One region of the Arthrobacter sp. AOP29-A2-19 genome, then DNA from elsewhere that is predicted to be linked to it. Evidence: riboswitches for the same ligand, from Rfam matches in the RefSeq annotation. Region 1 holds a riboswitch; each other region holds the start of a gene.
The links. A riboswitch is a leader RNA that binds a small molecule or an ion and turns the genes downstream of it on or off. The one in region 1 is predicted to bind S-adenosylmethionine.
Positions count from the first base shown of each region.

Region 2: it holds a riboswitch for S-adenosylmethionine, as region 1 does, so the genes downstream of both, acs (acetate--CoA ligase) here and AC3ZJJ_RS11585 (hypothetical protein) in region 1, are expected to answer to the same signal.
Region 3: it holds a riboswitch for S-adenosylmethionine, as region 1 does, so the genes downstream of both, AC3ZJJ_RS14655 (ABC transporter substrate-binding protein) here and AC3ZJJ_RS11585 (hypothetical protein) in region 1, are expected to answer to the same signal.
Region 4: it holds a riboswitch for S-adenosylmethionine, as region 1 does, so the genes downstream of both, AC3ZJJ_RS17355 (OsmC family protein) here and AC3ZJJ_RS11585 (hypothetical protein) in region 1, are expected to answer to the same signal.

Region 1 is NZ_CM176894.1:2,506,751-2,514,182, reverse strand. It holds gene sucC (ADP-forming succinate--CoA ligase subunit beta) at 1-674, shown strand, start outside; gene sucD (succinate--CoA ligase subunit alpha) at 686-1,606, shown strand; gene AC3ZJJ_RS11585 (hypothetical protein) at 2,097-2,495, opposite strand; SAM riboswitch class IV at 2,508-2,653, opposite strand; gene AC3ZJJ_RS11580 (multicopper oxidase family protein) at 2,709-4,211, opposite strand; gene AC3ZJJ_RS11575 (SHOCT domain-containing protein) at 4,208-4,465, opposite strand; gene AC3ZJJ_RS11570 (DEAD/DEAH box helicase) at 4,685-7,432, opposite strand, start outside.
Region 2 is NZ_CM176894.1:3,192,743-3,200,174, reverse strand. It holds gene opgC (OpgC domain-containing protein) at 1-535, shown strand, start outside; gene AC3ZJJ_RS14715 (glycoside hydrolase family 26 protein) at 532-1,794, opposite strand; gene AC3ZJJ_RS14710 (ArsR/SmtB family transcription factor) at 1,864-2,853, opposite strand; gene AC3ZJJ_RS14705 (hypothetical protein) at 3,063-3,284, shown strand; gene acs (acetate--CoA ligase) at 3,293-5,314, opposite strand; SAM riboswitch class I at 5,320-5,421, opposite strand; gene AC3ZJJ_RS14695 (ABC transporter permease) at 5,505-6,359, opposite strand; gene AC3ZJJ_RS14690 (aliphatic sulfonate ABC transporter substrate-binding protein) at 6,356-7,396, opposite strand.
Region 3 is NZ_CM176894.1:3,181,073-3,188,504, forward strand. It holds gene nikE (nickel ABC transporter ATP-binding protein NikE) at 1-1,168, opposite strand, end outside; gene AC3ZJJ_RS14645 (ABC transporter permease) at 1,184-2,095, opposite strand; gene AC3ZJJ_RS14650 (ABC transporter permease) at 2,128-3,087, opposite strand; gene AC3ZJJ_RS14655 (ABC transporter substrate-binding protein) at 3,094-4,749, opposite strand; SAM riboswitch class I at 4,844-4,934, opposite strand; gene AC3ZJJ_RS14660 (LLM class flavin-dependent oxidoreductase) at 5,208-6,614, opposite strand; gene AC3ZJJ_RS14665 (acyl-CoA dehydrogenase family protein) at 6,659-7,432, opposite strand, start outside.
Region 4 is NZ_CM176894.1:3,745,988-3,753,419, reverse strand. It holds gene AC3ZJJ_RS17380 (multidrug effflux MFS transporter) at 1-385, shown strand, start outside; gene AC3ZJJ_RS17375 (maleylpyruvate isomerase family mycothiol-dependent enzyme) at 408-1,031, opposite strand; gene AC3ZJJ_RS17370 (MDR family MFS transporter) at 1,115-2,803, opposite strand; gene AC3ZJJ_RS17365 (TetR/AcrR family transcriptional regulator) at 2,800-3,426, opposite strand; gene AC3ZJJ_RS17360 (VOC family protein) at 3,502-3,918, opposite strand; SAM riboswitch class IV at 4,113-4,227, shown strand; gene AC3ZJJ_RS17355 (OsmC family protein) at 4,531-4,803, shown strand; gene AC3ZJJ_RS17350 (hypothetical protein) at 4,982-5,248, shown strand; gene AC3ZJJ_RS17345 (FHA domain-containing protein) at 5,253-6,146, shown strand; gene AC3ZJJ_RS17340 (aldo/keto reductase) at 6,178-7,137, opposite strand; gene AC3ZJJ_RS17335 (GNAT family N-acetyltransferase) at 7,154-7,432, opposite strand, start outside.

The DNA.
Region 1 (7,432 bases):
AACTGCGCGAGAAGGTCGCAGCGGCCATCGTCAAGCTCTGGGACGTCTTCGTCAAGGAGGACGCGACCCTGGTCGAGGTCAACCCGCTGGTCAAGACCGGCGCCGGCGAGATCGTCGCCCTCGACGGCAAGGTCTCCATCGACGAGAACGCCGCGTTCCGCCAGGCCGGCCACGCCGATCTTGAGGACAAGGACGCCACCGATCCGCTCGAGGCCAAGGCCAAGGAGCTGGACCTGAACTACGTCAAGCTCGACGGCCAGGTCGGCATCATTGGCAACGGCGCCGGACTCGTGATGTCCACGCTGGACGTCGTCGCCTACGCCGGCGAGAACCACGGCAACGTCAAGCCCGCCAACTTCCTGGACATCGGCGGCGGAGCCTCTGCAGAGGTCATGGCCGCGGGCCTCGACGTCATCCTCAACGACGCGCAGGTCAAGAGCGTGTTCGTCAACGTCTTTGGCGGCATCACCGCGTGCGACGCCGTCGCCAACGGCATCGTGAAGGCCCTGGAGATCCTGGGCGCGAAGGCCACCAAGCCGCTCGTTGTCCGTCTCGACGGCAACAACGTCGACGAGGGGCGCCGCATCTTGGCGCAGGCCAACCACCCGCTGGTCACCCTGGCGACCACCATGGACGAAGGCGCCGACAAGGCCGCCGAACTGGCGAACAAGTAAGGGATCAGAGAATGTCTATCTTCCTTAACAAGGATTCCAAGGTCATCGTCCAGGGCATCACCGGCGGCGAGGGCTCCAAGCACACCGCCCGCATGCTGCACGCCGGCACCCAGATTGTCGGTGGCGTGAACGCCCGCAAGGCCGGCACCACGGTCACCCACGGCAACAAGGAGATCAAGGTCTTCGGCGCCGTCTCCGAGGCCATGGCCGAGACCGGCGCCGACGTGTCCATCGTCTTCGTTCCGCCGGCCTTCACCAAGGACGCCGTCGTCGAGGCCATCGAGGCCGGCATCGGGCTCGTCGTGGTCATCACCGAAGGTGTGCCCGTGCAGGACGCGGCCGAGTTCTGGGCCCTGGCCCAGTCCAAGGTCGACGCCGACGGCAAGCAGGTCACCCGGATCATCGGCCCGAACTGCCCCGGCATCATCACTCCGGGCGAGTCGCTGGTCGGCATCACCCCGGCGAACATCACGGGCAAGGGCGGTGTCGGCCTGGTCTCCAAGTCCGGCACGCTGACCTACCAGATGATGTACGAGCTCCGCGACCTCGGCTTCTCCACCGCCATCGGCATCGGCGGCGACCCGATCATCGGCACCACCCACATCGACGCCCTTGCGGCGTTCGAAGCGGACCCGGACACCAAGGCGATCGTGATGATCGGCGAAATCGGCGGCGACGCCGAGGAGCGCGCGGCCGAATTCATCAAGAACAACGTCACCAAGCCGGTCGTCGGCTACGTGGCGGGCTTCACCGCTCCCGAAGGCAAGACCATGGGCCACGCGGGCGCCATCGTCTCCGGCTCCTCGGGCACGGCGCAGGCCAAGAAGGAGGCCCTCGAGGCCGCGGGCGTCAAGGTCGGCAAGACCCCGTCCGAGACCGCGCACCTGTTGCGCGAGGTCTACCCGGAGCACGAGCCCGACTCGAGCCTCTAGGCCCCACGGTCCGAACGGACCCACCACGACGCCGGCCCGCACCATCCCTCGGATGGCGCGGGCCGGCGTCGCTTTTGGTCCTCTTGCGCGACGTTTTGTCCGGTCGTCGCCCGAGGTTCGCTATTTCGGTTCGGCCACGTTCCAGCCGCACTAACAGGGCGCCTTCCGCGCCGTCCGCCCGGACCAGCTACGTGCCGTTCCCGCCGGAGTCTCGCTCAAGGAGGCCGGACTGGCCGAACCGTACGGCGTGGCGCTGCACGCGGCGGCCCGGGCCGGGCACGTGTCCAGCCGGAGCGTCCTGGCCAACGGGTGCGGACGCATCGGGGCGCCCGCCGGCGCCGCGCGGGTGGTCACCTCCGACCTGTCCGACACCGCGCTGGACATCGCGCGCCGGACGGGGGCGGTCGAGACGCTGAACCCGTCCCGTGGCGACGCCCTGCCGCTGGACGTGGACGTGGCCATCGAGGCTTCCGCGGCGCCGGGCCCCGGGTTAGCCGCAGGCGGCGGCCGGCTGCCGGGCCAGCGTGAAGAAGCTGGTGCCCGCACGCTCGAACGCGCCGGGGACAAGGACCCGGCCGAGGCCCGGGCTCCACTCCACGGCGACGCCGGGCGGGGTGGCGGCCTCGGGGACTGCGGCCAGCAGCGCCTCGAAATCGGCGGTGGCCAGGATCCATTCGACGCTGCCGCTGCCGACCCGGACCAGGCCGCGGTCCGGGCAGAGCCGGAGCGTGGCGCCGATCCAGTCGTTCGCGAAGCGCGGTTCGGTGTGGGAGGCGAGACGGCGGACCGGGCCGCCCGCCAGCGAGTGCGACGTGCCGCGGGGCCCGTGGGCCACGGCGGACAACTGGCGCTGGGGATGCGGGGACTCGGGCTGCTGCAGCGGGGCCATGGCGGGCCTTTCGGATTGTCCTTGCCCGCGGCGGCTGCCGTGGGCCGCTTCGTCATCCGAACCACCCGCCGAACAATCCGGGACGCGGACCACTCGGGTCCCGTCCCACGTGGGGTTGGTGCATGGCCAGTCGGAGCTTGGCGCCATGTCTCGTGAAGCTGACAAGAGCCTAGCGCGAAAAGCGGCGCCCCGTCCCGCCACCGTAAAGCTGCGTCACGTGCCGTCGCTTCCCGTCGCTTCCCGGACGGCCTGCACCGTGCCCATCATTCCCAAGTCCTCGTGGTCGAGGATGTGGCAGTGGAAGACCGAGCGGCCGGGGAAGTCGTCGAAGGCGATCAGGACGGTGACCGCACCGTTCGCCGGAACGTTGACTACGTCCTTCCACAGCGGGTCAGCATGGTCCCCGTCCGCATCGCGGAGCACCTGCATGGGCCACACGTGCAGGTGCAGGGGGTGGTCCATGGGACTGCTGTTGACCAGCGTCCATTCCTCCACGGTGCCCACGGACACCGTCTGGTCGGTACGCCCGGGGTCGAACTGCTTGCCGTCGATCAGGAAGGCCATGTGGGCGTCGTCCGCGCCGCCACCCATTCCGAAGCCCATGCCGCCCATCCCCATCGAAAGCTCCACGCGGCGCCTCCTGGCCAGCGGCTGCGCCCGAAGGTCGCGCTGGCGGACGGTCGGCGGGGCGGCAAAACCGGAAGCGGCCGCGTCGCCGGGCACGCCGACGGAGAACAGCTCGGCCGGGCGACTTCCGACCGGGTCGTTGCCGCCCATCATGGCACCCATGGTGCCCCGCGCGTGGCCCGCGGTCCGCAGCGTGGCGCCGCCCGGCCCGACGGTCGCCAATAGGTCCGCCCGGTTGCCGGGCGCCAGCAGCAAGTCGTCCGCCGGGCTCGGCGCCGGCAGCCGGTGGCCGTCGAGCGCCAAGACCTGCATCCGGCCGCCGTCCAGTCGCAGGCGCAGGTATCGCGCAGGACACGCGTTGACGACGCGCCACAGCTCCCGGTCCCCGGCGGCCGCGGACGCGGCGGGCCGGAACTGGCCGTTGACCAGGACGATCGCGCCCTCACGTCCGGTCATGCGCTCGGCCGGCGACGGGTCCCGGAGCCTCCCGCCGGGGCCGAGCGAGACGTCCGAGACGATCAGCACGCGGTCCCGGGTGACGGGGACATCCTCCACGTCGGCCAGGACCACGATGGCGCCGTAGAGGCCGGCCGCGAGCTGGGCGGCGGCGCGTCCGTGGTGGTGGGGGTGGTACCAGAACGTGCCGGCGGAATGGTTGCGCGGGAGGGTATGGGAGTAGTCGAAGGAACCGCCGGGCGGGATGCTGACGAACGGGTTGTCGCCGTGGCCGGCAGGGGAGACGTGCAGGCCGTGCACGTGCAGGTTGGTGGGCTCCTGGAGCCGGTTGGCCACGTTGATCCGGAGGCTGTCCCCCGGCCGCACGCGCAGTGTGGGCCCGGGGAGGGTCCCGTTGAACAGCCACATCGACGCGGTCCGGCCGCCGATGGCGGTCCGCGAGGGACCGGCCTCGAGCCTGACGTCCAACAGCCCGTCTGCGCCTTCCAGGGCCGGCGGCTCGATCAGGGCGGCGCCGGCTTCGGCGTCGGTGCCGTCCCCGCCGGCGAGCAGCAACCCGCCTCCGCCGACGACCACGGCGCCCGTCCCGGTCAGGGCCAGGACAAGCGCCTGGCGGCGGCTGACCGGCTTCAACGATCCGCCTCGCGCAGAGTGCGCAAACGCTCCTGGTACTCCTCGGTGGTCAGCTCGCCGCGGGCGTAGCGTTCGCGGAGGATCTCGAGCGGGCGTTTCGCCGCCTCGCCCGGGCCGGCCCCATGCCGGGTGGACATGCCGCCGCCGAGCAGGCGGACGAGCAGCACGATCAGGATGGCCAGGCCGACGAGCAGCAGGATCCAGAAGACCCACATCCAGCCCGTCATCCAGAAGCCGTTGCTGTAGTTCATCATCCCGGGCGCCTCCCTGCGCAAGCACGGGCCATCCTTTTCCCCGCCCTTGGGCGGGGCGCCGTCTCCGATCGGCGGCCATGGCCGGACACTGCTAGGATCCCACCCGGGCGCACGAAAGACACTGCCTGCGGGCACCGAAGTGTGGCCCGCGGGCACCCGTTCGTGGCGCGGACCCGGACCCGCGCCGGGGAGCCGCGTTCCCTGGGCGCCGTGCCGCCGCTAGTCCTTGAGCAGGTCGCGGATGTCCTGGGCCGTCATCGCCGAACCGAAGCCCTCGCCGTCGTCCATGACCGATGAGATCAGCTGCCGCTTGGCGTCCTGCAGCGCCACGACCTTCTCCTCGATCGTGTCCTTGGCGACCATCCGGTAGACCATGACGTTGCGGGTCTGGCCGATGCGGTGCGCTCGGTCAACGGCCTGCGACTCGGCGGCCGGGTTCCACCACGGATCCAGCAGGAAGCAATAGTCGGCCTCCGTCAGGTTCAGCCCGAACCCACCCGCCTTCAGCGAGATCAGGAACACCGGCGACTTGCCGGACTTGAACTCGTTGATGACGTCCGCGCGGTTGCGGGTGGAGCCGTCCAGGTACGCGTACTCGACGTTCTCCTCCGCCAGACGCGTGGCGGCCTTCTTCAGGAACGAGGTGAACTGGCTGAACACGAGCGCCCGGTGTCCCTCGGCGAGAACGTCCTCCAGCTGCTCGAACAGGACGTCCAGCTTGGCCGACGGCACCCCCGCGTACTCAGCGTCCACCAGGGAGGCGTCCAAAGAGAGCATCCGCAGGGTGGTCAGCGACTGGAAGATCGTGAACCGGTTCTTGTCCATGTCCTCGACCAGGCGCAGGATCTTCTGCCGTTCCCGCTGCAGGTGGGTGTCGTAGATCTTCCGGTGCCTGGGCGCCAGCTCCACGTGCAGGACCTGCTCCTGCTTCGGCGGGAGATCGGTGACGACGGCGGACTTGGTGCGGCGGAGCATAAACGGCCGGATCCGCCTCCGGAGCCTGGCCAGCGGCTCGTCCAGCCCCTGTTTCTCGATGGGGCGCTGGTACTGCTCCGCGTAGCGCAGCCCGGAGGGGAAGAGGCCGGGGGAGACGATCGCGAAGATCGACCACAGCTCCATCAGGTTGTTCTCCATGGGTGTGCCCGTGATGGCCAGCTTGAAGCGGGCGTTCAGGTCGCGGGCGGCGTGGTGCGCCTTGGTGGCCTTGTTCTTTACGAACTGGGCCTCGTCGAGGATCAGCCCGGCCCATGCGACCGAGTGGTAGGCGTCGGCGTCCAGGCGGAACAGCGTGTAGGAGGTGACCACCACGTCGAATTCATCCGCCAGCGACGCGAGCGACCGCGGCGCGCGCGCCTGGGTGTCGGCGACGATCGCGACCTTGAGGTCCGGCGCGAAGCGCGCCGCCTCGTCGGCCCAGTTGGACACCACAGAGGTCGGCGCCACCACTAGGAACGGCCCGGGGACCAACGACGTGGACGACGCGGGTGCCCCCGCGGCCGCGGCCGCGACCTGGCCCGGCGACGGCGGTGCCGCCGACCCCGCCGTCGCCCACTGCTCTTTCGCGTGAAGAATCAGGGCCAGGGTCTGGATCGTCTTGCCGAGGCCCATGTCGTCGGCGAGGACACCTCCGAGGCCGTTGCGCCAGAGCATGGCCAGCCAGTCGAATCCCTCGCGCTGGTAGGGCCGAAGCTCCGCGTGCAGGCCCGCCGGCAGTGCGACCGGGCCGGTCTCGGCCACGTTGAGCAGCGAGGCAACGCCCGTGTACCAGGAATCCGGGCCCTCCGTGTGGGCGGCCAGTTCGTCGAGCTCCTCCCAGAGCGAGGCCTGATAGCGCGTGATGCGCAGCTCGTTGGGCTTGTCGTGCAGCTGCGAGGCCTCCGTGACAAGCTCGCGGAGCTTGTCGAACAGCGGGTGCTCGAGCGAGAAGTACGTTTTGTCCGGCAGCAGCATGCGCGTCTGCCCGCGGGAGAGCGCGCGCAGGATGTCGCTGAACGGCAGCCGGCGCTCGCCGACCGCGATGACGAGTCCCAGGTCGAACCAGTCGCGGCGCTCGGATTCGACCGTGGTGATGGTCAGCTCCGGCGCCTCGGTCAGCTCCCGGTATTCGGGTTCCTTCCCCGTGGCGACGACGTCGACGCCCTCCAGATCCTTGAGGGCAGGCAGGATCCTGCGGACGAAGTCGACCGTGTCCAGGCCGCGCAGCGTCCGCGGCGCCAGCACACGACCGGCCAGGGCGGGGGACTCTTCGAGAACGGCCAGGGCGGCGTTTTCGAGGGCGGTCTCCGCCTCCGCGTCGCGCGTGTCCGCGTCCACGGGCACCGGTCCGTAGTCGAAGTCCCAATCCAGCTCGGCGGCGTCTCCGCCGGGGTACTTGACGCGCAGCAGGAGCTTCGGCGGAAGGATGTCTGGCAGGGCGACCGAGCGGTCCGGGCTGACGACGGCGATGCGGCGGCCCAGCCTCGGATACACCTTGGCGATGAAGTCAGGGACGTCGGCGGCAGGGACCTCGATGGACTCCGGCCGCCTGAGCAGCTCCAGTTCGGTGGGGTCGAGGCGCCCCTCGACCGGGGACAGGACGATCAGCGAACCGTCGGCGCTGCCCGCGTACACGCCGTGGTTGCCGATGGCGCCGGCCGGGACCTGCGGCTCCAGGGCCACGACCTGGCCGTCGATGGACAGCGTGGGAACCAGCGACAATCCGGAACCGTCGCCGCCGTCGCCGTCGCCGTCGGATTCCGGGCGGAAGGCGGACAACGCGACGGCTGCCGGCGAACCGAGCACAACCGCGGTGTCCGCGCGGCTGCCGATGAGGGCGATGCCGAGCTCGGCCGATTCGCCCAGCAGCGCCCAGAACAGCGGCGAACTAAACTCGTCCAGGTACAGCCAGTCGTTGTCCTCGCCGAAGTAGAGCTGCCCGTTGGCGCGGTAGAGCGGCACAAACTGGCAGAACCAGCGGTGCTGCTCCGG
Region 2 (7,432 bases), 690 kb from region 1:
CCCGCTGATGGTCTGGCAGGTACTCTTCGTCCTCGGCCTGACCGCCGGCTACCACCGCCGGGCCCTGGTGGCATGGTTCACGGGCCGGAAGGGCGTGCTGGCCCTGTGCGTGCTCCTGACCGTGCTCTTCGCGTTGTTCGCCTGGTCCAACCCCTACCTCTCCAACGCCTACGACCTCCGGCTCGCCCTGCTGCCGGATGCCGTACACCAGACGCTGTATGCCGACTACTTCGGCCGGACCTATTTGGGCGTGGGGCGGCTGGCCAACGTCCTGCTGGTCATCGTCACGGCCTATGCCCTGCTCACCGCGTACTGGAGCCTGTTGGAGAAGGCGCTCGGGTGGTTTCTCATTCCGCTGGGACAGGCCACCCTGTACGTCTTCATCGTGCACGTCTTCCTAATTCTGGCGCTGGCCAACATTCCCGCTCTGCAGCTGGGGAACATCTGGCTCAACACCGGCGCGTACGTCGTGGTGATGGCCCTGGTGTGGATCATGGTCAAGACCAGGTTCCTGTTCCGGTTCATCCCTCGCTAGGGCCTGCGGGCCGCCAAGGCCGCGGCGAGCGCGCCGGAGGAGGAGGCGCTGCTGTCGATACGCCAGTCCGTCTCCTTGTTGAGGTGGAACCACACCAGCCCGGTGACGTCCGGCTGCGCCGCCAGGTACGCGACCAGCCGGGTGTTCCAGTCGGCCTTGGAGCCGCCCTGCTCGGCGGAGGACGTCTCCGCGATCAGGATCTGCTTGCCCGGGGCAAGCCCCCGGAGCTGGGACAGGCCCTCGCCGAATAGGGCGGACGGCGCGGTCCACGTGCTCCAGCTGGCGGACGTCCCCCAGTTGTAGCCGTCGAGCGCCACCGCATCCACATAGTCGGCGCCGGGATAGAGGGATCCCAGGGGCGTGGATCCGTAGTACGGGATGTTGGGGTTCCAAACCCAGGAAACGTTGGTCGCGCCCGTGGAGGCCAAGACGTCGTGCACGTGCCGCCACGCGGTCGCGTAGTCCCCGGGTCCGTTGCCGTTCACGCCTTCCGCCCAGGGGTACCAGTTGCCGTTCATCTCGTGGCCGAAGCGCAGGAGCACGGGGCTTCCCCACCCGGCGAGGGCGGAGCCCCATTGCCTGAGGTAGGCATCGAAGTCGCCGGCCGCGATCCGGTCCAGCGCGTAGGCGGGCTGCGCTGTCCCGCCGCCCCACGCCCACGGCTCCCACGTGAGCAGCGTGACGGCGCCACGCGCCCGGACGGCGTCGAGTTCGGCCAGGGGTGGAGGCTGGTTGAAGTCCTTGTAGGAAAGGACGATCGAGGGCGCCTCGCCCACCATGGAGGCCACCGCGTCCAGCTCGGCGGAGGCGGCCGGGCCGCCCGGCGTTCCCACCCCGAACCGAAGGTTGGCGGAACTGATGGCGGGGACCGTAGCGGGAGGTGCGGGAGCCGGCGTGGGCAATTCCCCGTCGGCCGAGGGGGAGCTGTAGGTGAGGGTGAAGGGGAGGGCCGCTTCCGTGGCATTGACCTTGGCCCGAACGGACAGAACGGCGTCGGCTGTCTCTGGGACGACAACGGGCACGCTGAACCATCCGGAGCCGCTGGACGTGAAACCCACCGTGTTGCCACCCGCCGTGACCGTGCCCTTGGCCTTCTTGGGGAAGCCGGTTCCGGTCACCGTTACCGAGGTGCCCGCCGGACCTGAACTGGTGCTCAGCTTGATGCCCGCAGTCGCGGCGTTCGCCGCCGGAACCACTGCCGCGAGTAGAGCCATCATTGCCACGGCGGCAATGGCCATCAGTTGTAGTGCCTGTTTCACGCGGACCCCCCGGTCGCTCACTCAAAGGGCATGCCCCCGATGGGTGAAAGCGTACCCCGGCCGCAGGGCTCAGACGCGGGCGATCAGCGCCTCGCCGACCTCGGCCCGCCGGTAAAAGACTTCCCGCCCGGCGCGCAGGGACGAGGCGAGGCCGCCGGCGGCCATCACCTTCAGGTGGCCGTTGACCGTTCCGGCGGCCAGGTCCAGGGCGCAGGCCAGCTGGGTGGTGGTCATCGGAACGTCGAGCTGAGCGAGGATCTGGGCGCGCGTGCGCCCGAGCAGCTGCGCAACCGGACTGGCGGCGGCCTCGCGCGTCGATTCCCACAGTCGGCCCACGCCCCGCGGGGCGTAGGTGATGGTGGGAACGAACGGCCGGGCGTTCAGCACCCTGGTGTTGGGCCAGATGAACGCGTTCGGGATCAGGATCAGGCCCTGCCCGGGCTCCGGCGGGACCACCTGGTCGCAACCGCGGACGATCTCCAGCCCGGTCGGCGTCGGCAGGACGCTCGGATGCAGCGAACGGAACACCTCCACAATCCCGTTGCGGGCAATCTCGGCGAGGCGGCTGTCTATGTCCGCCAGCAGCACGGCGCGCAGGCGCGGCCACCAGGGTTCGACGGCGGTGCCCCAGTACCAGCGCAGTGCCTCGACGATGCGGGCGATGCCGCCCTCGATGTCCGCGGACAGCTCGTCGAGCGTCTCCCTGACGGGGCCCTCCGGGCGCTGTTGCTCGAGATAGACCAGGTCGCTGCGCCACACCTCGGCCGGCACGGCGGCCACCGCGGCGAGCATCTCCTCGAACGAATCCTGATGCCTCGGTGTTGGGGTCAATCCGTCGGCCATAAAGCCCGTCGGGCGGACCACCGTGGTCAGCAGTCGCAGGTGGGCCGCCTTGCGCGGATCGGTCGAGGCGGCGATGCCGCGCTTGGCGGATTCGATCCACGGGCGGTGGATCGGGGTGCCGACCTGAAGGGTGCGCAGGCTGGTCACGGTCTCCCACATCGGCGAGGCCTCGAAGCGAATCTTCGTGAGGTCCTCGCTGGTGAGCGTGATGTGCATGGAATCAGGGTAGGCCGCCACACGGGGATGCGCGAGGATTCGGCCAGACCCGAATCGTTGCGTTCGACGGGCAATCATCCCCGGCTCGCGCGGCCCCTCGACCCGGCGAAAATCGGCGCGATTCCGTCGACGGATCGGCGCGGTTTATTCCCGGATTCGGCCCACACCAAATCGTGGTGGGCCGGCGCCGCCGGGGCCACTCTGGATGCATGACAACCCACACCAGCACCCCAGCATTCACCCATTCCATTAACCAAAGCATCGGCCGTTCCGCCGCCGGCGTGGCCGCCGCGCTCCGGGCCTTCGGGCAGCCGCTGGTCCGCCGGATCCGCAACTCGTGGCGCGAAGGCGTCGCCATGGACGCGGAGTTCGACCGGCGCCGCGAGGAGGCCCGGCAGATGTTCTACGCGCAGTCCGGGGGGCGGGGCTAGCGCCCCGGCTACCGGGCGTCGCAGATCTCCTTGATCCGGGCGATGCACGGCTCGTTCTGCAGGCTCGTGGTGTCGCCGAGCGCGCTGCCCTCGAAGAGCTGCGTCAGCAGGCGGCGCATGATCTTGCCCGAGCGCGTCTTGGGCACGTCCGGCACGAACACCACGTCCCGCGGCTTGGCGATCGGCCCGATCTGCGTGGAGACGTGGGACCGGAGGGCGGCGACCATCGCCGCCCTCACGTCCTCGGGCGCGTCCGCCAGGGTGCCCCCGATGAGGGAGGCGTCATGCGGGACCACAAAGGCCGTCGCGGCGTGGCCGGTCTTGGCGTCGTACGTGGGGCAGACCCCCGCCTCGACGACGGCGGCGTGAGAGACCAGCGCGGACTCGATCTCGATGGTGGACAGCCGGTGGCCCGAGATGTTGATGACGTCGTCGGTGCGGCCCAGGATCCAGGTGTCGCCGTCGTCGTCGAACCGGGCGCCGTCCCCGGCCAGGAACCAGCCTTGCGCGGCGTACTTCTGCCAATACGACGTGAAGTAGCGCTCCGGGTTGCCCCACACCGTGCGGGCCATAGACGGCCCCGTTTTGGTGACCACGATGTTGCCCTGCGTGTTCGCCGGAACCCGGGCCCCGGCGTCGTCCACGATGTCCGTGGCCAACCCGGGGAGGGCGCGCGTCGCGCAACCCGGCTTGAACGCCGGGTCCCCCTGGCGCGGCGACAGCACGGTGGCGCCGGTCTCCGACTGCCACCAGGTGTCCACCATGGGCAGGCCAGCGCCGGGGTCCCCCGGCACCAGGGAGTCTCGGCCCACCTGCGCGCGCAGCCATCGCCAGGCCTCCGGGTTGACGGCCTCCCCGACCGTCCCGGCAAGGCGGATGGAGGAGAGGTCGTAGCCGGCGGGAACGCCTTCCGGGAACCAGCCCATCAGCGACCGCACCAGCGTGGGCGCCGTGTAGTAGCTGGTGACGCCGTACCGCTGGATGATCTCGAAGTGCCGGGCGGGGTGCGGGGCGTTGGGCACACCCTCGTAGATGACCTGGGTGACTCCGTTGGAGAGCGGCCCGTAGATCTCGTACGTGTGTGCGGTGACCCAGGCGAGGTCGGCCGTGCACCAGTGGACGTCGTTCCCGCGCTCCGCGGGGTCCGGGTGGGAGAACAGGAACTCGTGGCTCCACGACGCCTGCGTGAGGTACCCGCCCGTCGTGTGGACGAGGCCCTTCGGCTGCCCTGTGGTCCCGGAGGTGTACATGATGAACAGCGGGGTCTCGGCGTCGAATGACTCGGCCACGTGCTTGGTGGACTGCGTGTCGACGACGTCGTGCCACCACACGTCGCGCCCCTGGACCCAGTCGACATCCGTGTGGCCGGTGCGGTTGATGACCAACACGTGCTCGATCGCGTTGTCCCCGGACGCCGCCTCGTCGGCCTGCGCCTTCACGGGCACCGCGGTGCCGCGGCGGAACTGACCGTCCGTGGTGACCAGTAGCTTCGCGCGGGTGTCCTCGACGCGGAACTTCAGCGCCTCCGCGGAGAAGCCGCCGAAGACCAGCGAATGGATGGCGCCGATGCGCGCGCACGCCAGCGTGATCACGACGGTCTCCACCAGCACCGGCAGGTAGACGACGACGCGGTCGCCCTTGCCGACACCAAGCTCGGTCAGCGCGTTGGCCGCCTGCGAGACCAGGGCCGTGAGTTCGCGGTACGTGACGGTGCGCGTGTCTCCCGGCTCCCCCTCGAAGTGCAGCGCAACCTTGTCCCCGCGGCCGGCCGCCACGTGGCGGTCGGCGCAGTTGACGGCGGCGTTGAGCTTGCCGCCGTCGAACCAGCGCAGCTCGGGGCCGCGCCGGGCGGCGACGTCCACCGGGGTCGAGGAGTGGGTGGTGTGCCAAGGCGCGGCCCACTCGAGGCGGCCCGCGGCGACCTCCCAGAAGGCCAGGCGCTCGGCCTCGCTCCAGTCGTGCTCGGCGGCCTCGTCCGCTGTGCGGGAGGCGGCGTGGGCGGGGTGTGCGGCGTCGTTCAGGACGGTCATCATCAGCTCCATCGGTCCTGGCGGTAGCACCGTCCGCGGCAGCGTTGGCTGCCCGGTGGTTGCTGCGGCGTCGTCGAGCCAGATCTCTCGGCCGCTCGGGATGGTTTCACTACAACTAAAGGCCCCGGGGCGCACCGGCCGCAAACCGGGCGCGCGCAAAACGCAACATTCGCCCCCGGGCCGTGCGGGGCTAGGCCCAGCGGCGCACGGCCCAGCGCTCGACGATCCCCAGCAACGCGTCCGTGGTCTTGCCGATCACCGCGAGCAGGATGATCGCCAGCAGCAGGCGGTCGGTGCGGCCGTTGTTTTGCGAGTCGGTCAGCAAGAACCCCAGCCCCATGGAGGACGCGATCAGTTCGGCGGCGACCAGGAACAGCCACGCCTGGGCCAACGCCAGCCGGAGTCCGGAGAAGATCGCCGGCACCACGGCGGGCAGCTGGACGGTGGTCAACAGCCGCAGTCCGTTCACGCCGAAGGCCCGCGCGGCCTCCACCAGGTTCTTGTCCACGTGCCGTAGCGCCAGATAGACCGTGGTGAAGATCGGGAAGAACGCGCCGATGACGATCAGCGTCACCTTGGAGTCCTCGCCGATCTTCATCCACAGGATCAGCAGCGGGACCCACGCGAGGGAAGGAACGGCGCGAAACGCGCCGATGGTGGGCCCGAGCAGGGAGTCCGCCCACTTGGACAGGCCCACGAGCGAGCCGAGCGCAAGCCCGAGGACGGCGCCGACGGCGAAGCCCAACAGCACGCGCTGCAGTGAGATCCCGATGTGCCGGGTCAGTTCGCCGCGCTCGAAGAGCTCCGCGCCGGCGGCCAGGACCGAACCCGGCGGGGGAAGCGCCACCGCCGACACCCAGCCGAGAGTGCTGGCCGTCTGCCACAGCGCCAGCAGCGCGAGCGGCACAACGGCCCCGATCGCCACCCGGCGCGCGGTGGCCGCGCGGGGCCGCCGTCCGGCCGGCACCGACCGGGCCGGGCCCGGGGCGCCGCCGCGGGCGATCGCCTCCTCGGCGACCGTGCTGGTGTTGGGGCCGACCGTCACGCGGCGTCCTTGATGGTGGAGGCGTCGGCCTTCTTCGCGAACGTGTCGTCGACGATGCTGGCCACGGCCTCGTCGATCTTGCCCTGGTCCGTGACGTCTCCGGTCTCGACGAAGATCGGGCCGACGGTCGCCAGGACCTTCGTCTGTGCCGCGCCCGGCACGCCGTCGACGTCGAGGTTGGAGCGTTCGAGGATCACCTTGTCGGCGACCTCCTGGTCCAGGGACGCGACGCCGGCGAGGATCGTGGCGGTCTCCTCCGGGTTTTCCGCCGCCCAGGCGCGGGCCTTCTCATACGCGTCGACGACCGTCTGCGCCAGGTCGGGGGACTCCGCGATGAAGCTCTCCGTGGCGTTGAGGAAGCCGTAGGTGTTGAAGGCCAGGTTCCGGTAGAGCAGCGTGGCGCCGGCCTGCTCGGCGCCGGCCATGATCGGGTCCAGTCCGCTCCAGGCGTCCACGGATCCGTTTTCGAGGGCGGCGCGGCCGTCGGCGTGCTGGAGGTTTTGGACCGTGACGTCGTTGATGGACAGCCCGGCCTCCTCCAGTGACTGCACCAGGAAGAAGTATGGATCCGTGCCCTTGGTGGCGGCGACCTGCTTGCCCTTCAGGTCTGCGACGGACTTGATCGAAGAACCCTTGGGCACCACTAGCGCCGCCCACTCCGGCCGCGAGTAGAGGCTGATGACCTTGATCGGCGAACCGTTGGAGCGGGCCAGCAGCGCGGCCGAACCGGCGGTTGAACCCACCTGGATGGCGTCCGCCCGGAGCGCCTCGTTGGCCTTGTTGGACCCGGCCGACTGGACCCAGTTCACGGTGACGCCCCGGTCCTTGAGGGTCGCCTCGAGCCAGCCCTTCTCCTTGATGACCAGGCTGAGCGGGTTGTAGGTCGCGAAGTCGATGTTCAGGGTCTCGGCGGCTCCCCCCGCCTCGGAGCCGGAGCCCTCGCCGGCGCAGGCGGTCAGGAGGGCGGCGGCGGCGCCGGCCGCGCCGAGGCCCAGGAAGCGGCGGCGGGAGACGGGGGACAGGGTGGTGCGGATCATGGTGTGTCCAATCTGGTGGGGCCGCCGGGGGCGCGC
Region 3 (7,432 bases), 670 kb from region 1:
CCAGGTCGGCGACCGACAGGCGCGGGTCCAGCGCGGAGTCGGGGTTCTGGTAGACCAGCTGCAGGCCGCGCCAGAGCTCGCGCTTGCCTGCGCCGCGGAGCCCGGTGGCGTCGCGGCCTCCGATGTGCACCGTGCCCTCGGTCGGATCAAGCAGGCGCATGATCATCCGTGCGGTGGTGGACTTGCCGGATCCGGACTCGCCGACCAGCGCGAAGGTGGTTCCCGGCCGCACGGCGAACGAGACGTCGTCGACGGCCCGGTGTTCGGAGCCGCCGCGGCCGAACACCTTGGCCAGCCCGGAAACCTCGATCGCCGGTGCGGGCGCGTCCTCCGCGGAGGGCGCCGACCTCTCGGCCGGCTCGGTCGGGGCGGCCTCGGCGAGCAGGCGGACGGTGTATTCGTCCTCCGGCCGGGTGAGGATGTCCAATACCGGGCGGTCCTCGCGGATCTTCCCGTGCCGCATGACCACAATCCGGTCCGCCAGATCGGTGGCGACGGCGAGATCGTGCGTGACAAAGATGACCGCGGTGCCGCGCTCGCGGGCAAGCCGCGTGAAGACGTCCAGCACGGTGCGCTGCACCGTGACGTCCAGCGCCGACGTCGGCTCGTCTGCGATCAGGAGCTTGGGATTGAGGCTGAAGGCGATCGCAATCAGCACGCGCTGCTTGAGTCCCCCGGAGAGCTCGTGCGGGTACTGGCCCAGCCTCTCGGCGGGGCGGTCGATCCCGACGGTCTCGAACAGCCGAACCACCTCCTCGCGCAGTTCGGCGCGCGAACGCTTGCGTCCCTCGGGGTGGAGGCGGAACACCTCGGCCACCTGCGAGCCGATGGTCTGCACCGGGTCCAGGGACGCGCCGGGGTCCTGCGGGACCATGCCGATGCGCTTGCCGCGGACGCGTTCCAGTTGCTTCTCCGACAGGGAGAGCAGATCGGTCCCGGCGAAGTCGATGGATCCGTCGAGGTGGGCGGTGGCGGGCAGAAGGCCGATGATCGCCTTGGACAGGGTGCTCTTGCCGGAACCCGACTCGCCGACAAGCGCGACGATTTCCCCCGGCAGGAGCGTCAGGTCCAGGCCGTCCCCGGCCAGCACGGAGTCCTCGCCGGATCCGTAGCGGATGCTCAGCCCGCGCACGCTCAGCAGCGCGCCGGTCGTTGGTGTGGTGCTCATGGTGTGCCTACGTCCCTAGAAGCGGAAGATTTTTTGCAGCTGGCGGCCCAGTCCCGCCAGCAGGATGACGGCCACGACGATCACCAGGCCCGGGAGGCTGGTCAGCCACCAGGCCGTGGCCAGGTACTGCCTGCCCTCGGCGATCAGCAGGCCCCACTCGGGGGTGGGAGGGGGCGAGCCGAAGCCGAGGAAGCCGAGGCCGGAGATGGCCAGGATCGCGGCTCCCAGGTCCACCGCCAGGAGCGCCAGCACGGGTCCGCAGGCGTTGGGCAGGATGTGCTTGAACACGACCGACGCGTACGAGCCCCCGTTGAGGAACGCCGCCTCGACGTAGTCCAGATTGCGCACGCGCAACACCTCCGAACGGACCACGCGCGCGAACGACGCGATCGAGGCGATCCCCACGCCGATGCCGAGCGAGATCGGTCCGGGCGCGAACGCCGTGACGATGATCAGCGAGATGAGGAACCCCGGGACCGCCAACAGCACGTCGACCAGCCGCATGGTGGCGGCGTCGGCGAAGCGTCCCGCGGTGGCGGCCAGCAGGCCGATCCCGGTCCCCACGACCAGGCCGATCAGCACGGCCAGCCCGGCCGTCAGCAGCGTCTGCGAGGTGCCGTGCACCACGCGCGAGTACACGTCGCGCCCAAGGTGGTCCGTGCCGAACCAGTGCGCGGCACCCGGTGCCTGGAACTTGTCCGCCGGGACGCCCGTGACGGGATCGAGTCCGGTGAAGATTCCCGGGAAGAGGGCCCACCCGAGCACCAGCACCAGCGGCGCGGCGGTCAGCCACAGGGCGGGCGAACGCAGGGGACCGCTTCGCCGCCGGGTGGGCGGTGCCACCGTCTGGCCGACTCCGGACGCCGGGACGTCGGGCTGGACCGCCAGGGCGGCGACCGGGGCTATGGTGTCTGGCTTGATGCTCATGGATTCGCTCCGTTGCTTTTGGGCGCTGCTTCTCAGGCGGCCAGCGCGCGGGGCGCACCGTGGGCACTGCTCTTCAGGATCCGTGGATCCAGGAGCGGGTACAGGAGGTCGACGACGAGGTTCACGCCGACGAAGGCGGAGGCGGTCAGCAGCACCAGCCCCTGGACAAGGGGCACGTCCTGCGCCGTGACGGCCTGGAGCACCACCTGGCCTAGGCCCGCCCGCGCGAACACGGTCTCCGTGATCACGGAACCGGCAAGCAGCGTTCCCACGGTGATGCCGCTGATCGTCATGGCGGGGGCCGCCGCGTTTTTCAGCGCATGCCGGTAGAAGATCCACGCGGGCGAGGCGCCCTTGGCCCGCAGCACGTCGATGAACGGCTGCGCGTAGACGGCGTCGAGGCTCTTGAGCAGGACCTGCGCAATCGGCGCGGACACGTGCACCGCGAGCACAAGCACGGGCACGGCGAGCGAGGCGAAGGAGCCGTCCGGGAACAGCGACATCACGCCCAGTTGGATGGCAAGGACCTGCAGCAGCACCAGGCCGAGCCAGAACACCGGGACCGCCGCGAACAGCGGAGGCAGGTTCAGGATCGCCCGTTTGAGCCACGTTGCCCGCGCCAGCGTGGCGGCCGCGGCCAGCGCGACCGCCAGCACCACGGCCACCACGAAGGCGCTGCCGGCGAGGGCCAGGGTGGAGCCGATGACCGAGCCGATGCGCTCGGAGACCGGTTGCCCGGAGGCCAGCGAGTAGCCGACGTTCCCGCGCAGTATGTCGGCCAGCTGGCCGACATACTGCACCAGGAGTGGCTGGTCGTAACCGTACTGGGCCTTCATGGCGGCGATGGTCGCCGGATCGGCCGCCGCATCGGCGGACAGGAAGATCGTCACCGGGTCGTTGGGCAGCAGCTGCACCGCCAGGAAGACCAGCGTATAGGCGAGCCAGACGACCAACAGTGCCTGTCCGACCCGTCGCGCGATGTAGGCGGCCACGGCGGACTACTCTCCGGTCTTCCAGGCGCCCTGGAAGATCGGCGCGGTCCCGGACGTGAACTCGACGTTCGCATTGGTCGCGCCGCCGTAGACCTGCACCTCGTCCCACAGGACCAGTGAGAGCGCCTTGTCGACGACCAGCTCGCGCTGTTCCTCGCCGACCAGCTCCAGGTGCCCGGCCTCGGTCGTGGCGGCGCGCTCCTCGGCGAAGAGCGCGTTGAGCTCCTTGTCCGCATTGAGCGTCTGCGTGTTCGTCTCCGGACCGAAGACGGGTCCCAGGCCGCCGTAGGCGAACTGCCGGGTGCCGAAGAACTCGATGTTGGGGTCGATCATCGCGGTCGTCAGGAACGTGTTGTCGGCCGCCCGGTTGACCAGCTTGACACCGATCTGCCGCCACTGCTGCTCGATCAGCTCGAACGCCGGCTTGATGACGACCGAGTTGTTGGACGACGTGATGGTGACCTGTAGCTTCTCCCCGTCCTTCTCGCGGATGCCGTCGGCGCCCACGGTCCACCCGGCCTCGTCGAGCAGCTTCTTGGAGTTCTCTGGGTCGTAGGCCAGGTCCGCGGACAGGTCGACGAACCCGGGGGCGGCGTGGTTGAGGACGGACCCGGCGATCTCGTAGCTGTCGGAGAGCACGGTGTCCTTGATCGACTGGCGGTCGATGCCCGTCTGCAGGGCCTGCCTGACCCGCACGTCCTCGAGCTTGCCGCTGCCGATGCGCACGGCGGCCATGTTGGCGGTCAGGTCGATGCCCTTGGCGGGCAGCACCTGGGCGCCGCCGGCGGACAGTGCCGCCTCGTCCGCGGGCTGCAGGCCGCGGACCAGGTCGACCTGGCCGGACTGCACGGCGCCGGCGCGGTGGGCGACCTCGGGCAGGTACTTCACGACCAGTTTGTCCAGGTACGCGGCACCCTGGTTCTCGGCCGTCTCCGGCGCCCAGGCGTAGTCGGCGCGCTTGGCGAAGACCACTTCCTCGTCGGTCTTCTCCGACTCGAATACGAACGGGCCGGAGCCCACGATCTTCGCGATGGCGGACTGCCCGGCGTTGTCGAGCTCCAGCGTGGCCGGGGAGACCAGGCCGGCGGTGACCGAGGAGGTGGCCCGGAGGAAGTTCGCGTCGGGAGTCTTCAGCGTGACCTTGACCTGGTTGTCGCCGACGACCTCGGCCGACTTGTAGGCCGAGAAGTCGACGTTCGGCTGGACCTGGGCGGATTCGATGCCCAGGCCGAGCGCGTCCAGGTTGGCCTTGACGGCCTTCGCGTCCAGCGGCGTCCCGTCGGAGAAGGTGACGCCGTCCCGGATGGTGAACGTGAACTCGGTCTGCGCCTCGTTGGCCTCGAATTCGCTGGCGATCCAGCCCACGAGCTTGCCCTGCTCGGCGTCGAAGTACGTCAGCCGGTCCAGGACGCTGTTGAGCACGTTGGCCTTCTCGTAGAAGCGGGCCGCCTGGGTCTGCCAGTTGTTGATCGGGGTCACCTCCGCGTAGGTGAAGGTCCCGCCCTGCACCGGTTCCCCCGCGGGGGCCGACGACGGCGTGGTGGCCGCGCCGGAGCCGCAGGCCGCGAGGCCCAGGGAGGCGGCGGTCAGGAGGGCGGCGAGGGCGGAGGCGCGGCGAACGGTGCGGCGCCCGGACTGGGTCTTGCGAGGTGTGGGTTCCATCGTGGATCCTCCCGGTCGGTACCGAGGAACGCTGGGTCCACAGGGCATCGCCGTCGGCTGTCGCCGGCGGTCGCGAACCTGGGGAGCTTGGCAATCTCCATCGGTCCTGGCATGAGCACCGGCCCCGTGCGGGGTGGTTGCTGCGGCGTCAACGAGCCAGGTCTCTTAGCCGCTCTGGATGGTGAGTCGACCGCGGGGGGGTACCGCGGGCTTGATTCAAGTGTGTTGCAGGATCTTCGATGCGACCAAGCATTACGCCGTGTGGATGAAACAAATGGACACACTGGGCGTCACAGGGGTCATATTCGTTCGCCACGGCGTCATATGACACAACGTTACGCACGCCGCGCCGTCGCGCCTTGCCATACGCTCGGCAGTGCCGCATCCTGACCCGCCGCGGGCCTGACACGCCTCCGGCCCGGATCCGACGGCGGATCCGGGCCGGTTTGTGACGGGCGCTAGCGGACTACGGCGGACGCGGAGACCCGATAGCCGGCCGCGCGGTGCGTGTCGGCGACCCTGTCGCCGCGGCCGAAAAGCTTGTTGCGTAGCGTCCCAGGCGCGTAGCCGGTGGGATACGCGCCGAGCTTCTGGAGCTCCGGCACCACGTGCTCCACCACGTCCTCGAACGTTCCGGGGGTGATGGCGTAGGCCAGGTTGAAACCGTCCACGTCGGTCTCGTCCACCCATTCGACGAGCTTTGCGGCGACGTCCTCACCCGAGCCGACCGTGATCGGCCCGAACCCGCCGACGCCGACCCACTCGGCGAGCTGGCGGATGGTCCAGGGCCTGCCCGTGTCGCCTGAGGCCCGCTTGAACGTCTCCACCGAGGACTTGATGGCGTTGGACTGGACGTTCTCTCCGATGACGTCGTCCGGCCCGTAGGTGGACAGGTCCACGCCCATCCAGCCGGAGATCAGCGCCAGCGCGCCGTCGATGTCCGCGTAGGACTTGTACTCCGCGAACTTCGCCTCGGCCGCCGCCGTGTCCTCGGCCGTGACGATGGTCTGCATGGCGTAGATGCGCACGTCGTACCGGTCCCTCCCGGCGGCCTCGACGGCGTCGCGGATCCTGGCGACGGTCTCCTTCAGCTGCTCGCGGGTAGGGCACGTGACGAAGATGGCCTCGGCGTTCTCCGAGCCGAAGCGCAGGCCGCGCGGCGACGTTCCGGCCCGGAAGACGACGGGCGTGCGCTGCGGGCTCGGCTCGGTGATGGCGATGCCGGGGACCTTGAAGTACTTCCCCTCGTGGCCGATTTCGTGGACCTTCGCCGGGTCGGTGAAGACACCGCTGTCGACGTCGGCGACCACCGCGTCGTCCTCCCACGAGCCCTCGAGCAGCTTGTAGACAACCTCGAGGTACTCGTCGGCGTGGTCGTACCGCTCGGAGTGCGGAAGCTGGTCCTCCTGGCCCATGTTCCGCACGGCGGAGGGCAGGTAGCCGGTGACGACATTCCAGCCGATCCGCCCGCGGGTCAGGTGGTCCAGGGTCGCCAGCCGGCGGGCGAACGGGTAGGGGTGCTCGTAGGCCGTGCTCGCGGTGACGCCGAATCCGAGGTTCTCGGTGACCAGCGCCATGGCGGAGACCAGCATCATGGGATCGTTCACCGGGACCTGGGTTCCGGCCCTCAGCGTGGTCTCGTTGGAGCCCCCGAAGACGTCGTAGGTGCCGAGGACGTCGGCGATGAAGATGCCGTCGAACAGGCCCCTCTCCAGCGTCTTGGCCAGCTCGGTCCAGTAGGTCAGCTCCTTGTACCGCGCCGACTGGTCGGCAGGGTGGCGCCATAGTCCGGGCGACTGGTGCCCCACGCAGTTCATGTCGAATGCGTTGAAGCGGATCTGGCGTCGTGACGGGACGGCGGGCATGGTTCTCCTAGCGTTGGTGGTGCCGGCGTGGACTGGGGGGCGGGTCAGCCGACGAACCCCACCTGGGCGACGTCGCCGACAGCGTCGAACTTCCGTGGCGGGGTGCCGTTGACCTCGTAGTCCCCCACGATGCGCGCCTTGTAGATGGCCGGGTTGTGCGTGGCGACGGTCCGCGCGTTGCGCCAGTGGCGGTCCAGGTTGCATCCGCGGGCGGTGGACGAGGCGCCCAGGCCGTCGAACAGCTTGGAGGCGGTGGCGAGCACCAACGGCTGGACCACGGTCTGCGCGCGGTTCGCCGCGAGTTCGCAGACCGCCCAGCGCTCCGCCTCGCTCAGCGTTGTCTGGCCGGCCACGGATTCGAGCTCCGCGACGGCGGCCAGGACCACCGCGTCGACGGCGAAGGCGGTGGAAGAGATCTCGCCCACCACCTGGAGGACCTGCGGCTCCTCGCGGACCGGCACGCCCGTGCCGGTGCTGAAGGAGCGCGTGCGCGCCTGCACGGCCGAGCGCGCGTCGGCGAGCACGGCCCGGCAGATGCCCGCCTGGACGGCGAGGAGCACCAGCTGGAAGACCGCCGACTCGGAGTGCGCCTCCAGGTCCGCTGGGCGCAACAGCGTGTCCACGGGAACGTCGTCGAACGTCGTCGAGCCGGTGCCGGTGAGTTGCTGGCCGAAGCCGTCCCAGTCGTCGAAGATCCGCACGCCCGAATGCTGGGTGGAGACGACGGCGATGTGCCGGTGCGCGACGCCCGGCAGGGTGGCGGCGACGGCCACCCAGTCGGCGAAAATGGTTCCCGTGCAGTAGTACTTCTCGCCCGA
Region 4 (7,432 bases), 1.2 Mb from region 1:
GGTCCGCAGCACGGTGACGGTGGCCGTCCTCTGGCTGCTCTTCGTCTCCGCGGTGTTCGCCGGCTGCGCGGTCTTCGGGGCCCCCGCCTGGACGCTGGCCGTGCTGGTCTTCGGCGTGACGTCCGGCGTCGGTTTTGTTATGGGAAACACCACCAGCCTGGCGCTGGCCGAGGTCCGGCACGTCTCCGGGAGCGGCTCGGCGTGGCTGGGCGGGGCCCAGTTCACCATGGGCGCCGTCGTCAGCCCTCTCAGCGGCATCGGGGGCGGCTCCAGCGCGGTCCCGCTCGGCTTCGTCCTGCTCGGCTCGGCGCTGCTGGCATGCGCCGCCCTGGCCTACACAAGCGACCGCTTCCATACGCGTCCTGGGCGGGCGGCCGCCCCGTAGGCGGGGGCGCCGTCAGGTCCCGTCAGCCGGGAGGCCCGAACGCCGCGGCGCCCGGTCCGCTGAGTTCACCCTGGCGGACGGGGCGCCCGGACAGCGCCAGAAGCAGCACGATCGCCGCGCCCCGAACTTCCGGGCCGGCGCCGACGTCGAGGCCCGCGTCGGTGGCGACCAGCCGCAGGCCCCGCGCCCTCTCCTTTCCGCCGCCCTGGCCCACCGGGGTCTTCGCCTGGAAGCGCAGGGCGGTGGCCACGTGGGCTGCGGGATAGGTTCCGCTCATTCCGAGGGGACGGCGGATGTCCTCGCCATGGACAAACGCTTCGACCAAACGCGTCGCCAGCGGAGCCGGGGCGCTGGTCGTCCGGCCGCTCGCCGCACGAAACCCAGCGAGCGTGCGGCGCGGGTCGTCCGCCCGTTCGCGCGTGACGCCGGCGGCGTTGCACCGGTCGAAGTCGAATCCCGCCGCGGCGAAGTGCCGGACGAATCCCAGCCGCGTGGTCTTGGCGTCGTCGACGAGGTGCGCCAGGACGTCGTGGACGCTCCATCCGGGGCACAGCGACGGCGTCTCCCACAGTCCCGGCGGCAAGGCTTCGAGGTCCCGCGCCAGCGCCTCGCGCTCGGCGTGAACCACCGTCCAAATCCCGCTCATCAGACCCCCTAGTCGCCGCCCCGACCAGCGTCGCGGGCGCGCCCCTGCCTGTCAAGGAAACCGGCCGCGCGCCCCGACCATCGCTACCGGGCGTTGTCGCCCGACTGACGGTGGCGGGCGGGCCGGGACCCGCCGTTGGCCGCCGACCGCGCGCCGGCGGAGTCGGTGGCCGTGTCGGTGGCGGCAGACGCGCCGGCCATGGGGGCCAGCTGCCCCTCGGCGAGCGATTCGGCGGGGATGTCACGCTCGATCTTCGTGGCGAGCGGCTTCTCGATCACAAAAAGCAGCACAACGGTGGCGACGAGCGTCAGCGGAACCATCCAGAGGAACAGCGGGACAAGCGCCTCGTTGTAGGACTCGACGATCAGCGTGCGGAGCGGCGCCGGCAGGCCGGACACCATCTGTGGGGTGAGCGGGTTGGTGCCCACGTCCGATCCGGCGCCGGCGGGCATGCGCTCGACGATGAGGTCCTTGAGCCGCGTGGCAAACAGCGAGCCGACGACGGCGGAGCCGAGTGTCGCGCCGACCTGGCGGAAGTAGTTCTGGCCGGCGGTGGCCGTCCCGACGAACCGAAGGGGGAAGGAGTTCTGCGCCACGAGCGTGAGCATCTGCATGGAGGCGCCCAAGCCAACGCCCATCACGGCGAGGTAGACGCAGATCAGGTAGACGGGCGCGTCCGCGTGGATGGTGGAGAGCAGGAAGAGGCCGAGCGCGACCACCACGGTGCCCGCGATCATCACCTTCTTGTACCTGCCCGTCTTCGAGACCTGGCGTCCGATGAGGACTGAGGTCACCAGCAGGCCGCCCATCATCGGGATCATGAGGAGGCCCGCCTCCGTGGCGCCGTACCCCGTAACCATCTGCAGGTACGTGGGCATGTAGCCGATCGCGCCGAACATGGCGACGCCGGTCACCAGTGCCGCGACGGTGGTGAGGTTGAAGTTCCGGTCCCTGAAGAGCATCAGCGGCATCACGGGTTCCGAGACCTTGGACTCGACCACCACAAAGACGACGGCGGCGACGATCGCCACTACCAGCAGGCCGAGGATTTCCGGGGAGTTCCAGGCGTAGGTCGCCCCTCCCCAGGTCCCGACGAGGACGATCGCCGTGGTGGCGACGGCCATCAACATCATGCCGGCGTAGTCGATCTTGGGACGGACGGCGGCGCGCTTCCTGGGGACCCGCAGTAGGAAGATCGTGGCCAGGACGGCGACGATGGCCAGGGGGACGTTGAGCCAGAAGGTCCAGCGCCAGCCGGGGCCCTCGGTGAGGCCGCCGCCGATGAGCGGCCCGGCGACCGACGAGAACGCGAAGACGCCACCCATGATGCCCATGTACTTCCCGCGGTCGCGGGCCGGGACGACGTCGGCGATGGTCGCCTGGGAGAGGATCATCAGCCCGCCGCCGCCGAGGCCCTGGATGACCCGCGCGACGATGAGGGTGTTCATCGCGTCGGCCAGTGCGCCGATGACGGAACCGACCATGAACACAACGATGGCGAAGACCAGCAGCGGCTTGCGCCCGAAGAGGTCGCCCAGCTTGCCGTACACCGGCATCATAACGGTGGACGCGAGGATAAAGGCGGTGATGACCCAAGCCATGTGCTCGACGCCATTGAGCTCGCCGACGATGGTCGGCAGGGCCGCGGAAAGCATGGTCTGGTTCAGCGAGGCGAGCAGCATGGTGACCATCAGTGCCCCGAAGAGCAGCACCAGGCCGTTCTTCTCCTGCTGCCCGGCGACCTCGCGGGTTTCGATCTCTGTGGTTTTCATAGGGTGGTTTTGACGACCTCTCGGAAAGTCTGGATGGCCGATTCGATGTTGTCGCCGAGCTCGTCGACGGTCGAACCGGGATTCTGCGAAAAAGCGAAACGGGTGATGGTGCCGGCCAACATCAGCAGTGCCCGCGGTGAGCCGTCGCGGTCCGGCAGCTGCGCGATGGGCGCGACGGAGTCGGCGTCGCCCAGCCGTTCGCTCAGGACCGTGTCAACGAGCTGCTCGACCGCCGTGATGTGCTGCAGGATGCGCGAGCGGAGTTCGGGGTGTGCGCGGATCAGCTGTCGGCGCCGCTCGATCGAGACGTCCGCAACCGCGGAGACGCGCAGGGTCTCGGCGAGCAGGCGCACGGTGCGGGTCAGGAGATCGTCGCCGCTCTCGCGGAACGCGCGCAGCAGGTCCTCGGGGATCGTGGGTGCGCGAACTCCGATGATCGCGTCCTCCTTCGACGGGAAGTAGTTGAAGAAGGTCCGCTTGGACACCCCCGCCCGGGCCGAAATGGCGTCGACGGTCACCGCGGCCAGCCCGGCTTCCAACGTCAGGCCGGCCGCGGCCTCGTGCACCGCGCTCCAGGTTTCCATGCGGTTTCGCTCGCGCAGGCTCAAGGAAATTTCTTGCATGAGTACATTTTATGCACTAGCGCAATAATTGCACAAGTGCAGACTTTGAAGCCCGTCCGGGTCGGGCCCGACCCCCTAGCCCGCGTTTCCGGCGATGTTGACCATCCAGCCGATCCCGAACTTGTCCGTGCACATGCCGAAGCTGTCTCCCCACGGCGCCGCCTCCAGCGGCTGGAGGACGGCGCCGCCCGCGGCCAGCTTGTCCCAATATCCCCGCAACTCCGCCTCGTCGCTGCCGCTGAGCGACACCGAGAAGCCCTGCGGCTCCGAGTACTCCATGGAGTTGGGCGTGTCGGAACCCATCAGGGTCAGTCCGTTGGCGCCGGCGACCTGGCCGTGCATGATCTTGTCCTTCTCCGCCGGGTCTTCGCTGGCCTGGAAGTCCCCAAAGGTGTTCAGGGTCAGTTCGCCGCCAAAGACGTCGTGGTAGAACTCGAGCGCCTGCCGCGCGTTGTCCTTGAAGCCGAGGTAGGGGTTGAGTTGGGTCGCCATGGTTGCCGTGCTCCTTGGTGCTCGCTGGTCCGGACTCCGGGCCTCCGCGTGCCCCCTCCGGCTGACGGATCCCATTCTGCTCCCGAAGACCCGCTGAGGCGAGGGCGGGCGCCGTCGTGCCGAAAGCGGCAGTGTTGCGTCACGTGAAGCGGACCCTTGAGCGAACCCGGCCACGCAGGGAAGACTCGCCGAAGAATCAAGAGTTCCAACCCAAGGCCCTGGCCGGTTGGACGGCAACCCTCCTGCTGTAGCGGGGTGCCCCAGGTGAGGATTCGACGCCGGCCCGCCCGGGCGGCGTAAGTATGGCGACGTGCTTGGCATGCGCCACCACACGAAGGAACGACCATGACCAACACACCCGTGCAGGAACTCTCCACCGTCCGGGCCGCCCGCCTCGACGACGCCGGCGCCTTCTGATCCGGCAAGATCGCCGAGGGGGCGGAAAACGCCCGCCTGACGTACACGGCGCAGGGGTCGGGGGAGGGCGCGGTTGCCACGCGCGTCAGCACCGGCGGCCACGAATTCGTCGTCGACGAGCCGGCCGGCCTCGCCGGAGACAACGCTGCCGCCAGCCCGGTCGAGTATGCGCTGGGCGCCCTGGCCTCCTGCCAGGTGGTCGTGTACCGCCTGTACGCCCACCAGCTGGGCATCAGGGTCGACGACATCACGATCTACGCGGCGGGCGACCTCGACGTCCAGGGGCTCTTCGGCGCCGATTCTTCCGTGAGGCCGGGCTTCGCGGCCGTCCGCCTGCACGTCCGGATCACCGGCCCGGAGACGCAGGAGCGCTACGAGGAGCTTCGCCGGACGGTCGACGAGCGCTGCCCCGTCCTGGACCTCTTCGCCAATGCCACCCCGGTGGACATCGAGGTCACCGCCAACTAGCCCCGCCACGGGCCAGGGGTCGCGCGCCCGACGACCGGCGCGTGACCCCTATCACTGTTGCGGCATTTTAACTAGTGTTGGACCACGGCCACGGCCGGGGTAGTCGGCACACCGCCGGTCCTCGGTCACGAAGGCGGCCGCCGACCTCGGCCGCCACCGTGCGGCCCCTGAACAGGAGATCACCGTGAGCCAAGAAGCGACCCCCACACACACCACGGACACCCCCCAAATCAGCGACTGGTCCGATCTCGGCCAGCAACTCTGGTCCTACCTGACCGGGCGCGGCGCGGCGGTCAACTACACGCTCGTCGACATGACGGTCGAGGTCCCCCGGGACATCGGACCGGACGCCCCGCGGGCCACGTGGAAGTTCGACGGCACCCTGCGCGTCACCACCAGCGACAACGAGGCCTCGGGTTCCGATCCCCTGCGCGGACAGCGATGACGCCGTGCGCCTGGACATAGACATCGCGTTCTCGGTCAGCGACCCCGGCGGTTCGGACGGCGCGGAGAGCACGATCAACGGAACCATCACGGCGGCGGGCACGGAGGTCGTCGTCAGGGCAGACAACGCCGACCTCTTCCGCGTCGGGCCCCGCGCGGGCATGGATGCGATCCGGGAATTCGCCAAGTCCCTCAACGAGCACGGCGTCAGCGTGTCGCTGGCATCCCCCGAGGGCACCATCGTGAGCTTTGGCGCGGTCAAGGCCTCGGCGGCGCAGCGCCTGGTGACCCGTTCCGCCCACATCAAGCCTGGCCAGGTCAGCGCGTGGGCATCATTGTTGCGGGGCGGGAAAGGAAATGCCGCGCCCAGCCTGGTGCCTCCCGGTACACCGTTTCCGCTCTCCCCGACGTTCCAGCGCCGCTACCGCATGCGCCCGACCACAACGCACTACACACGCGGTGGCGGGAGGCCCCGCCTGCTGTTCGTGCGGGACAGCGAGACGTGGGACGGCCGACCCGCGGCCGTCTTCGACCTCACGGGAGAAACCACCGTCATCGGGGCCGGGCCGGAGGCGGACCTCGCGCTCCCCGGCCTGCTGCCCGCCCACGCGACCGTTACGCACACCGACGACGACGAGTACGTTCTCACCGCCCAGGGCCCGGTCGGCGGCAGCGCCAACCTGAGCGCCGAGGCCTCCTACACGCTCCGGACGGGCGCGCGGATGTCCATCGGGGACTGGCGTCTGGTCTACGTGCGCGAGGAATACGCGGACCATGGCCGACCCTACGGCGGGCGCCAGGGCGGCGAGCTGGCCTACCAGCGACCGCAATTCGATTCTCGGAAGGGAGCCATCGAGCGCGACGCGACGTACGGCCTGGGAGACCCGAGGAAGCACTAACCGCGGCCGCGGGCGGCCCCTGTCGAGTCCATCAGGGCAGGGGCCGCCCGCGCGCCGCGACCCACAACGAATACCATTCGTCGCCCGTCATCGTCTGCGCCACGCGCTCGGCCCCGGCGCAGGCCGCGATGCGCTCGGGGTTGGACGTGCCGACGACGGGGCGGATTCCCGCGGGGTGGCGCATCAGCCAGCCGAGGACCACCGACTCCCGCGAGACGCCCAACCGCACCGCAGTCTCCGCCACCAGCCGGGCGGCCGCGGCGTCGGCGGGCATTTCGTCGGCGTCGCCCGCCGGGCGGCCGGTATAGCGTCCCCGCGCCAACGAGCCCCACGCCTGGAGCTCCACCCCGTTCGCCGCGCAGTACTCCAGCGCGCCCCGCGGGAAGGAGACGTCCGCCCCCTCGGGATGGTTCACCAGAATCCCGGCCTCCAGCCAGCCACGACGATGCAGGCTCATCTCCAGCTGGTTCACGGCCAGCGGCTCGTCGAGCGCGGCCTGCAGGGCGCCCATCTGCTCCGCCGACATGTTGGAGACGCCGAGTCGGAGCACCTTGCCGGCCGCCTTGAGGCCCGCGTAGGCGCCCGCGATTTCCTCGGGCGTCGCCAACGGATCCGGCCTGTGGATCAGCAGCGTCTCGACATGGTCCGTCCCCAGCCGCCGCAGGCTGTCCTCCACGCGGGCCACTATGGTCGCCGCCGAGGAGTCGTAGCGCCCGGGGCGCTCGCCCGCCGGCAGGACGATTCCGCACTTCGTCTGGAGCCGCAACCGGTCCCGAAGCCCGGACCGGGCCGCGAGCACGCGGCCGAACACCTCCTCGGACTTGCCGTTGCGGTAGATGTCCGCGTGGTCGAACACCACGATTCCGGCTTCCAGCGCCGCGTCGACGGCGCGGTGCGCCTCCGCCACATCCGTGGCCTCGAGCGGGCCGGCGCCCCACGCGCCGCCAAGTCCCATGCATCCAAAGATCAGGCGGGATCCGGCGTTGGTCATGCGGGTGCTCCTTCGGCTAGGCGGACTCACAGCGTACGACGCCGGGGCGGTCCGCGCGCAGGAGGATCCCGTCGCCGCCCGCGAACCCGACCGAGTGGAAACACGGCGCGCGCGCCACCTCGCGGAAGCTCCAGCGCGCGTGCATCCGGAGGGACGCAGTGTTCGAGGCGTTCACGACGTACCAGGCGCGGGGCGAACGGAGCCAGATCCACTCCAGCCGGGCGTCGGTCAACGCCGAACCGACGCCCATGCGCCGCCGTTCCGGCAGCACCCCCACGCCACCCAGGTAGTGTCC